2 regions of the Paenibacillus sp. SAFN-054 genome follow, and region 1 is predicted to be linked to the other one. Evidence: riboswitches for the same ligand, from Rfam matches in the RefSeq annotation. Region 1 holds a riboswitch; the other holds the start of a gene.
What was found. A riboswitch is a leader RNA that binds a small molecule or an ion and turns the genes downstream of it on or off. The one in region 1 is predicted to bind cyclic di-AMP.

Region 1 (5,609 bases):
CAAAGCCCATCTTATGTTTGCTCTTGCTGCTGACGATGTTCAGTGCAATTTGCTTTTTGCCGATTGGCTCCTTGTTCTCCATTAGCTCGAGTTCCTCCTATTCGAAAAACGTCTATCCTCTCGCCTGCTCTAGGCCGGATAGGCATTTCTTGATTGATATATAGTGAACGAAGTTCAATTTATGAAGCGACTTAATTTTATTTTAACTAATAATCGCTGGAAAGCCAACATATACATGCTGTAGATGCTTGTCAACGGGAGGTATTCGTATATGGCTCCAGCACGCGCCAAAATCGTCTTTTCATCCATCTTCGTCCTTTGTCTCCTGCTTGCAGGGACAGGGTGGCTTCTCTTCAGGGATGGTCCGGAATCGCAGGCTTCCTATGCTCCGAATCGGGCCAAGCCTCCCAAGGTATCCGCTCCGATTGTCCAAAAGGAACCGGTTCAGCAGCCGACAGCCGAAATTCTCAGCAATCGGATCGTGGAGTATCACATTGATACCACGCTCGATCCTGACAATCGCACCCTAAAGGGAACCCAGACGCTGACATGGACGCATCCCGGCAAAAAAACGGTGAACGAGCTCTACTTTCACCTGTATCCCAACGCTTTCTCATCCATGGACTCTACCTTTATGAAGGAATCCGGGGGCAAGCTCCGGAATGACGCGATGCCTGCGGACGGCTTCGGCTCCATCGCGATTACCGATATCAAAACCTCTGAAGGCCTGTCGCTCATGCACCGTATTCAGTATGTCCAGCCCGACGACGGCAATGCCAAGGACAAGACCCTCGCCAAAGTGCGCCTTCCCAAACCCGTTAAGGGCGGGGAAAGCATCACGCTCAGCATCCAGTTTGAGGTCAAGCTCCCCAAAATATTCGCTCGGATGGGTACTGCCGATGATTTTGTCATGGCCGGGCAGTGGTTTCCCAAAATCAGTGTCTATGAGCCTGCCGGTGTAAGGGGCCGCCAGACCGAGGGCTGGAATTTGCATCAGTACCACGGGAATTCCGAGTTTTACGCGGACTTCGGCATTTACAGCGTCCGCATTCATGTGCCTGAGAACTACATCGTCGCAGGCACCGGAATCATGCAGTCGTCCCAGATCCGCAATCACGAAAAAGTCTATCAGTTTTATGCGGATGATGTGCATGACTTTGCCTGGTCCGCATCCCCGAACTTCGTCTTCGCCGAGGAGCCCTTCTCCTCAGCCGAGGTGCCTGGCGTACGGATCAAGCTGTATCTCGATCCGGCCCATAAAGACCTGAAGGAAAGATACTTCTTCGCTGCCAAAGCCGCTCTGAAGTACTTCAGCAAGTGGTATGGCACGTATCCTTACTCTACCTTGTCCATTGTCGTCCCGCCTGAATCAGGCAACGGCGCCGGGGGCATGGAGTATCCGACACTGGTTACGGCATTCGGAGCGAAGGACGATTCGCCCGGCTACGACCTCGAGCGGACCGTCATTCACGAGATCGGTCATCAGTATTTTTATGGCATGCTGGCCAGCAATGAATTTGAGGAGGCTTGGCTGGACGAGGGCTTTACCTCATACGCAGAAGATAAGCTCATGGAGCAGGAATATGGAGTTATCCCGAACCTTCCGATCCAGGCCTCGATCATTTCCTCGCCGATGACGCTAACGCAGGAGGCTTGGAAATACGGCTCGCAGGATCAGTACGCCCTCAATGTTTATTACCGCGCCAAGCTGCTGCTAAAGGGCATGGAACAGCAGGTCGGTTCGCAAACGATGAACAAAATCATGAGTACGTACGCCAAAAAGTATCGGTTTAAGCATCCAACAACGACCGATTTTCAAAAAGTGGCCGAGCAGGTCACCCGCAAGTCATGGCAGCCCTTCTTCGATCAGTATGTCTACGGCAGCCAAATGGCGGATTTTGCCGTCGACACCATCTCCGTGCGCAAAAAAGCAGCCGACGGAGGGAAGCCCATGTATGAATCCACCGTTCAGATCTCCAAAAAGGGCGGAGACTACCCTGAAGTGCCCGTGCTGTTTACCTTTACCGACGGACATACGCTAAGCAAGGTTTGGAACGGGACAGGCGACCGCACGGCGTTCAAGCTGAGCTACAGCGCACCTTTGGCTTGGGCCATGGTCGACCCGAAATACTCGATTGTGATTGAGAACAAGCATATCAATAACTATTTAAAGGCGGATATGGACCGCGAGGTGCTGGTCCGCTGGAATCTTGGCATCACCAAGCTGATTGAGACTCTGCTTGGAAGTCTGTCCTGGTGAGGTGAGAAGCGGTGAAATCCCATATTGCAAATGGCTGGAAAAGTCTTAAAAATCAATTTTATATCGTCATCATTCTCTTTTTGTACCAGCTGATCTGGGGATATTTCCTGTACCGCCTGGTCCATTCGGCAGTGACGCCGCTGCTGATGCGTTATCCCGATCCCCCGCCGAACGAGCTCAGCCAGCTGCTGTTCTACATCGAAGGCAAGACGAGTCTTTCCACGAGCGGAACCGTCCATACGTACTTCTGGATCCTGCTTTCGATGTTCGCGCTGCGCATGCTGCTGACACCCTTCATCCATGCTGGCATCTATCACGGATTGCACAAGGAGCGCGAAGGAGATATCGGGCTGCATTTCTTCAAGGGCATGAGACGTCACGGGAAGGTCGTCTTTCTCTTCCACCTGGCGGAATGGATATGCATCGCGGCACCCGCGTATTGGATCTTGCCCAAGCTGTATAAGATCCTTCTTAGCGGCGTCCAGCTGCCATCTCTTGCACTTCAGGTCCTTCCGTACGCGGCTGCCTGGCTTCTGTACAGCTATATGATCCATCAGCTCATCCTCTTCATGCAGTTCGGCAAGACCGGCGGCACCGGCTTCCTGGCACCCTTATGGCAATGCCTGCGCGGTGCGCTGCCTCTGGTGGGAATTTCCCTCACTTTGGGGATGGCGAGCTTGCTTATATTCAGTCTTTTTACGGGCATCTCCCTCTTCTGGGCCGGCATCTTCGCGCTGATTCTCCAGCAGGGCTATCATCTGGTCAGCTGCATCATGAGGCTATGGGGCATTTCGACCAAATTTGATCTGTGGTATCGGCTGGCTCATAAGGATGCGGAAAAATAAAAAAATTATTTTTTGTGGTTAAACAGCCAGCAGCATTGGATTGGTTAATTTTTTGTCATCACTTCAATCCCCTGATAGAAGAAAAACCCCTCCCTTTCGCATGTAAAGGGCAGGGGTTTTGTTCGTTTAAAAGTGCCTTAAGTATTTGCCAAAGCGCGAATCGTCTGATACAATAATCCGAGTACGAACTTAGTAACAACTTTGTAATTTTTGCTGTAACTATTCCACTGTACTGTAAACGAAATTTTAAACGACACATTCCAATTGATACCATGCCGTCATTCACGTTTCAGGTGCCTGATCAAGGCCGAATTCCTTGGCACCGGGAAGCGGGGGAACCACTTTGGGTGAATTGATCTCGTAACAGAGGGATCATAGGGGACTACCTTCTACCGAATCCTTAAGCTAACCTCGCAGGCACTCGGAAGGGGTTTATTTTTTTGAAAAAGAAGTTTGCAGCCGCTGCGCTCGGATTAACGCTTATGTTCTCGATGGGAACCAGCGTATTCGCCGATTCCTCATTGAATAACGTTGTCCACAAAACGATTGGTGTTTCTTACAAAACCGGCGGAACCACGACGAACGGGTTCGATTGCTCCGGATTTACGCGTTATGTATTCCAAAAGCTGGGTGTTTCCATTCCTCGCCAATCCAGCGCACAGTATAAAACAGGCACTGCGGTCTCCAAAAGCAACTTGAGAGCCGGAGATCTGGTATTCTTCAATACGACTGGCGCAGGCGTTTCCCATGTCGGGATCTACGTCGGAAACGGAAATTTTGCTCATTCATCCTCTTCCAAGGGTGTTACGATCAGCAAGCTTAGCAACAGCTACTTCGCCAACCGCTACATTGGCGCCAAACGAGTCATGAGTACGGCTAAATACAAAGCTGCCGTTTATAACTAATACTCTCTCCCATACACATATCTTAACTTAAGGCCCGCACCGGGGATTTTTGCCGAAATCCCTCTTGCGGGTTTCTTGTTACTTATTAGACGGTTGAAATGCCTAAAAGGTAACAACTTTTCGCAAAAAAATTTTAGGAGCCTTCAATTCGTGCTCCTTCTTACGCCTCATTTACCCACCCCGCCAACAAATAAACATTTTTTCCTATAAAATGCTCTAAAAAATGCCTTATTTTTAAAAAAAGTTGATTATTTATAGCCTTTATTGATAGAAACAATTGCCAAACGCAAATTCCTTTGCTACAATAGTCCCAGTGAGTTAGTAACAACTTTGTAATCTTTGCTGGACCGTTTATGAATAGAACGTTTCCTGATGTATATAGTGTAGAGAATCTATGCCGAATTTCCTCACACTAGGGAAGCGGGGGAACCATGATGGGTGAATTGATCTTGCAACAGAGGGATCATAGGGGACCTTCTACCGAATCCTTAAGCTAACCTCGCAGGCACCGGAAGGGGTATTTTGTTTGAAAAAGAAGCTAGCAGCAGCAGTCATGAGTTTTGCCATCGTATTTACCGTTGGAGCCGGAAGCGCTTTCGCGGACTCCAAAATGGACAAAGTGATCGATGATGTCATCGGCACCAAGTACAAAACCGCAGGAACGACAACGAGCGGATTTGACTGTTCCGGATTCACGATGTACGTTTTCAAGCATTTGGGGATCAACCTGCCGCACCAATCGGGCTCCCAATTCAGCATGGGTTCCGCTGTATCCCGCAGTAATCTGAGAGCAGGAGACCTGGTATTCTTCAATACTTCCGGCTCCGGCGTTTCCCATGTCGGAATCTATGTCGGCGACGGAAAGTTTGCGCATGCCTCGACTTCCCGTGGTGTTATTGTCAGTTCGCTTAGCGACAGCTACTACGTCAACCGCTACGTTGGCGCCAAACGAGTCATGAGCACGGATACCTACAAGTCCGCCGCCGTTGATTCCGAAGACAATGATGACGTGCAGTAATGCCTGACTGTCTTGAACGGTTTGTACGACCACCCGTACTTTGAGATTTTTGCCGAAATCTCAAAAGGCGGGTTTTTTTGTGGGCATCTGAGGCTGTATATCATTACCATATGCTGCCCACATTATTTGTTTACCCTTCCTTCCGCCAAATAAACACCCTAAAGCCTTAAGGAAGGAATAGTTTCGCAAAAAGTTTCAAATCCTATGGTTTAGCGCTGTCTCTCAAGGAAAGGGGATACGCCATGAATGATTCCAAACGTTTTTTCACCGTTGTTCCCATGAGCCGCGAGCAGGCTGAAACGTGCTGCTCCTGGTCGTATGAGCCCCCTTACGATGCGATTTACGGCTGGCTGCCTTGGCCTCAGATGGAGGCGCTCGGAATCGAGCTGGGCGACCCCGAGGTACGCAAACAGCAGTATGTTTCGGTTCTGAATGCTGAGGGCACCCTGTGTGGCTTTGCGCAGCTTTTTCCGATGGTTAACGTCATCCGCCTGGGAATCGGTATGCGGCCTGATTTATGCGGTCAGGGGCTGGGTAAAAGCTTTATACATGCCATCGTGCATGCGGCCAAGCAGCGCTAT
Region 2 (5,609 bases), on a different contig from region 1:
GCGCTACGCCAAACCGGACCTCCTTGCCCTCCATGCTGCCTTGCGCGCTGTTGATGCCCAGCTCGTTAATCAGCGGGTTGCCGCTCTTTTCCGAGAAATAGGCCAGGCACAGGAACGCAATGAACAGCGTCATCATGGCCGTAAAGATGATCCAGCCCTGCTTGCGGTTCTTCGCAAAGCGCCCAAAGGTATAAGGCAGCGCCGCCGAAATCGTCCACATGCTCAAAATTTCGATCACGTTCGTCAGCGGACGCGGATTCTCAAAGGGATGCGCCGAGTTCGCTCCGAAGAATCCGCCGCCGTTCGTTCCCAAATGCTTAATGGACTCCAGCGAGGCCACCGGCCCCATGGAAATATGCTGCACGGCTCCGCCGAGCGTATTGACCGTTACAGTAGGATCCAGCGTTTGCGGGACCTGCAGCGCCACCAGCACCAAAGTCACGATCAGGGCAAGCGGCAGAAAGAGACGGGTATGCGCTTTGACGAAGTCTTCGAAAAAGTTCCCCAGGCCGCCCCCTCTGCGGGTAATCCCGCGCATAAAAGCAATCGCAATGACAAGGCCCGATGCTGCGGACGTAAACATCATCATCGTAATGACAATCATCTGTCCAAAATAAGACATGCCGCTCTCGCCGCTGTAATGCTGAAGATTCGTGTTCGTCATGAAGCTGATGACGGTATTAAAGGAAAGGCTTGCTTCCATATTCCCCGTTTGATTCGGGTTGACCGGCAGCCCTCCCATCAGTCTTAGAACGATATAGCTGACCGCCACGAGCACGATGTTGGTCGCAATCATGCTGAGCGCATACTTTTTCCAATTCATGCCTGAGCGGTTTTTCAGGCCGATGATACTGTAGAACAGCTTCTCCACGGGCCCGAAAATCTTGTCCGTACGGTTCGCCTCGTTGGAGAACACATGATATATATAGCTGCCTACCGGCTTGACCAGCAGAAGCAGTACAGCAATAACAATACAAATCTGCAGGATATCCAAAATTGCTTCCTCCTCATAAAAAGCGGTTATTCATGCTTTAAAACCGTTCCGGATGGATCAGGGCATAGACCAAATAGACAAATACGAGCAGCGCCAGGACCATAACCACGATCATTTGTCTTCCCCTCCCCCATCCACGACATGGCCGCACCACATCAGGAACAGCAGAAAGACGCCGAATACTCCTGCGAGTGTCAATATCATCAGAAAGTCCATCATGCTACAATTCTCCCCTTTTACATTCCCGATTGAGCTATTATTTCAGCAAGAACCCGACCTCGCCGTTCAAGGTATGGATGATGTGATTCGCTCCGAGCCCCCGATAAATTCCCGGCGAATTGTCCGCACGTGTAATGACGTAGATGGGACGTGACGTCCAGGGTCTGCAGATTTGCAGGTACCGGCAGGTCAGATTGAGGCTGTTCTCAAAAATAAAAATCCGGCCGACCCGCTGCCCGGGAACGACCCACTCATCCGTATGGTTCGTATGAATCCGAATGATGTGCGTCGCCCCAAGCTTCCTCAGATCGCGTTCTTCCTTCAAACTATTGGTGAGCACGGCAAAAGGCCGTTTAAGATAGATCAAAAGCTTAATAAATTTGCGGCCGGCCTCATTTGGCGCGGTTACGATGATGAGTTCCTCATCCACGACTTTGCGTTCCTCCTTCTGGCAGCTTCATCCGAGCCTGCAAATAAAAACGGCCGCAGGGAAAGAGGACCTTTCCCGCGGCCGATCAATTCATGACGAAAGAAAGCCATGAAAATATGCTCACGACAAATGCTGCCTCTCCCTATACGCTTACGAGGTTAGCTGACGGATTAGGGCGTGAGAGTCGCCCTTCCCTCATTGTCCCTTCTTGGGACAGAGGAATTCACCCCGGCTTCGTATGCCCGTAAAGCCATACGATGCGTTGGTTCCCCCGCTTCCGGCCCGGCCGGAATTAAGCGTTAAAGACATTCACATGTAATTTGGTTTGCTGCTTCCAAAGCTATTTTTGGCAATAAAAAACCACAGAGGTCAATTGATCCCCTGTGGTCGACGGATATCGATCACAAGTTTCATCATTCCTCTCTCAAACAACGCTTACGAGGTTAGCTGACGGATTCGAGCGGTGAGAGTCGCTCTACCCGTGTTTCGGATCCATGGCATCCGATTGTCACGGGATTCACCCCTGCGGCATCACCTGCTTCCGACTCTCACACCGGATAACTGGGATACGCGCGATTGGTTCCCCCGATTTCCGCCCTTTCGCGGGCAGAAACTCAGCGATTCAAAAATGGAAACGTCTTGAATTACGATTTGAATCATACACCCGCTTGCAAATCATGTAAAGGTACCGCGAAAACCCTTAGCGTTTAAAATGTAATCATTTTCGCTAAGGTTATCGCTTACAAAAGTTTATATCTCCTCCAAACTCACGGATACTCCCTATTTCACCGGTTCTTGCAAAAGCTGCTTTAGCCTTCGTTCCTCCATTCAGCCCATAAGCATCGTTTTTTTATAAACCGGCGTGAGAGGATGCAAATGCGAGATAACCGAAGATAAACAACCATCCTGAGGGCAGGTCCGGCAGGAATGCTCCGAAACCGGGTGCCATATCCGCAAACCTGCGGCCTCTTCTGTTTTACAAACCCTACGGCATCCTATATCATAAATGCCAGTTTATCTAAAACCATCAGATGCTGAATTCCCGCTCAGGGAAACGGGGGAACCAAACGGCCTTAAAGGGATGGCCGCGGGGTGAATCGCGAAGGAACGGAATACCGTCTTTAGCGTAGGGCTGCTCCAGCCCGAATCCGACAGCTAACCTCGTAAGCTATAAAGGAGAGAAATCGATGCTTCAAGCAGACTCTGCCGTGGACATATCGGAGCGGATCCGGTTCCAGGCCATTGAGTTGTTCATTGTTCATTTGCCTTCGGATAAATCCGAGCCCTTTCGCCCTTTCGGCGACCACTACAGGGTGTTGATGGGAATTCATGCCGGCGGCGGCTGCGGCTGGGGCGAGATTTACCTGCACGAGGGCCAGCGTCCGGCGGATTGGGTGGTATGGGCTTCCTGGTATGAAAGGTTTATGCATCGAAGCTTTGACTGCAAAGCTTCCTTGGAGAAGGATATCCTATATGCCGTTGATCCGTCCCATTTGACTAGGGTCCAGCTGCTGTGCGATGCTCTTCAAACGCTTCACTCCAGCCGGGAGAATGCCTCGGAACTCACGAATCAAGGTACAAACGGGGGTCTGTTTCGCATGGCGGAAGCGTATGTTTCTTTATTCTGACGTCAGGTTAGAATTGTAATGATCTGATTCATTGTGTAAAATTAAGTTGTATATAATATAAGATATAAACTGATGGTATGTAAGCACGTTAAACCAACGTAGTCAACGAAAGGAGACATGAACATGTCGGTGTACGACTATCAGGCCCGCACGCTCCAGGGCAAGGAAATTCCGATGTCCGATTATAAGGACCAGGTGCTGTTAATCGTGAATACGGCGAGCAAATGCGGATTAACGCCCCAATACCGGGGACTGCAGGAGCTGTACGAGAAGTTTCATGATCAGCATTTCGAGGTTCTCGGATTCCCGAGCAACCAGTTTGCGCATCAGGAGCCGGGTGACAATGAAGACATTGCGGAATTTTGCCAGATGAATTACGGCGTAAGCTTTCCCATGTTTGAGAAAACGAATGTCAATGGAGACGACGCACATCCGCTCTTCAAGCATCTTACCGAAAAGGCACCGGGCATGCTGGGCTCCAAAGCAATCAAGTGGAACTTCACCAAATTCCTGGTCGACAAGCAGGGTCGCGTGGTCAAGCGCTACGCACCGCAAACGACGCCGGACAAAATCGAGGAAGATATCAAAAAGCTGCTGGGAGATGCCAAGGCCTGACATCAAGCCGTTTAAAAGGGGAGGCCCCCTCTTATCCTTCTTCTGTATATCGCTGTCCGAACGGCAATCAAGAAATAAAACACACGCGAAAAAAGGTCCTTGCCGGAGCAAGGACCTTTCTCATTGGACTTCCTATAAATGCGGTAGAGAGGACTCGAACCTCCACGAGCGTACGCCCACTACCCCCTCAAGATAGCGTGTCTGCCATTCCACCACTACCGCACACACTGAACATTTTCAGCAACTTTTTTAGTATATACCAATAATTCAGAAAAGTAAATAGAAATATGAATACAATAAATCCGGTTTCCCATGGTTATCCCGGCGGAACTCCTCTGCTCCCTTCGGACCATCCAGATTCCGCCGCGGGTGTGCATCAGTAAATCATTCAAGACTTCTGTTTCCGAAAACGCGTAAAATCGATATATTCCCTTATAAATTCCTTTTCCTTGTCGGACAAGAGAAGTTTGGCCTGTTCGCACTCATCCCAAGCATATGTACCCTGTTGTTCTTTAAGATGAAAGGATTCCTGCTCTCTCCCCAGGATAAGCCAGTCCAAGCTGACGCCAAAAAAGGAGGAGATTTCAACGAGCTTGTTCGTGCTTGGCGTTGATTTTCCTCTTTTCCAATCCCCCAGATTGCCTGTGCTGATCCCCAGTTCCTTGCAGAATAACGTTTTGGTCATTCCCCGCATTTTAATTAACGATTCAATTCGATCGTAAATGGATTGCATATAAGACCGCCCTTCAAATCGTCATCCCACGACGCAAATAAGTAATCTGTTTCTTGCCATATTACGTAAAAACGTATATAATCTGCAATATGCTATAGTAATTATAACATATTGATAATAGTATCATTAATACTCACATTTTTACCATTATACCCCTCGCGAAATCTGGTTCATCCCACTCTCCCCATCGCTGGACGAGTACGCCATTCATGCATAGAAGCACTTCCAATTTGATAAAAGGGAGCGACTTTATTTGTCTCATTCAGACATCACTTCTCTTGAACTCTTACAAGCGTTTACCGAAGCGATCGCGGTTGTCGATCCTAAAGGCTACATCCTTTCCGTCAATCATATCTGGATCCGGAATTCGCTTGAAAGCGGCGTATCCGAATCGTTCAACTGGATCGGAGTCAATTTCCTGCAAATATTCGATGCCCTCACGGAAGCTGACGGGCATTGTCCTCATGGTTTGGACCCCGTTCTGAAGGGTACCGTTCCTTATTTCCGCAAAGAATACCAATCTGCTTTCCGCCGGAGCCTGAAATGGTTCTTATTCGAAGCATCGACGATCTATCACCTGGACAATCGAACCGTCAAAGGCATGCTCGTCCACCATACCGATATTACCCAGAGCAAAGTGTTTGAGCATGAACTCATGGAAGCTCTGACCCAAATCCGGACATTGCGTGGTCTCCTCCCGATCTGTGCGGTATGCAAAAGAATCCGCGACGAGCATGATATCTGGAATTCGGTCGAAAGCTTTCTCCAAAAGCACACCCACGCCGAGTTCACCCATGATATATGTCCGGACTGCATCCGCCGTCTATATCCGAAGTATTCTTCCGTACTCGATGAGCCTTCCTGCAACTGACTGACGTCCTTCTCCTGAATTGTTTCTAAAATTGGCCATCCTGACATCATCCGCTTTCATTCCTTCCAATTGGAAAAAATGATTGACGATTTTCGTTTATATAAATATAATTGTTACGA

Region 2: it holds a riboswitch for cyclic di-AMP, as region 1 does, so the genes downstream of both, ACTHPM_RS14630 (hypothetical protein) here and ACTHPM_RS27155 (C40 family peptidase) in region 1, are expected to answer to the same signal.

Annotation. Positions count from the first base shown of each region.
Region 1 is NZ_JBQCKS010000012.1:17,969-23,577, reverse strand. It holds gene ACTHPM_RS27170 (YwhD family protein) at 1-82, opposite strand, end outside; gene ACTHPM_RS27165 (M1 family metallopeptidase) at 272-2,260, shown strand; gene ACTHPM_RS27160 (hypothetical protein) at 2,272-3,105, shown strand; cyclic di-AMP (ydaO/yuaA leader) riboswitch at 3,401-3,540, shown strand; gene ACTHPM_RS27155 (C40 family peptidase) at 3,546-4,010, shown strand; cyclic di-AMP (ydaO/yuaA leader) riboswitch at 4,396-4,533, shown strand; gene ACTHPM_RS27150 (C40 family peptidase) at 4,537-5,028, shown strand; gene ACTHPM_RS27145 (GNAT family N-acetyltransferase) at 5,271-5,609, shown strand, end outside.
Region 2 is NZ_JBQCKS010000002.1:696,505-702,113, forward strand. It holds gene kdpA (potassium-transporting ATPase subunit KdpA) at 1-994, opposite strand, end outside; gene kdpF (K(+)-transporting ATPase subunit F) at 1,032-1,109, opposite strand; gene ACTHPM_RS14625 (hypothetical protein) at 1,251-1,643, opposite strand; cyclic di-AMP (ydaO/yuaA leader) riboswitch at 1,775-1,952, opposite strand; cyclic di-AMP (ydaO/yuaA leader) riboswitch at 2,060-2,273, opposite strand; cyclic di-AMP (ydaO/yuaA leader) riboswitch at 2,666-2,828, shown strand; gene ACTHPM_RS14630 (hypothetical protein) at 2,831-3,271, shown strand; gene ACTHPM_RS14635 (glutathione peroxidase) at 3,395-3,886, shown strand; tRNA gene ACTHPM_RS14640 (tRNA-Leu) at 4,026-4,108, opposite strand; gene ACTHPM_RS14645 (helix-turn-helix domain-containing protein) at 4,275-4,619, opposite strand; gene ACTHPM_RS14650 (PAS domain-containing protein) at 4,873-5,490, shown strand.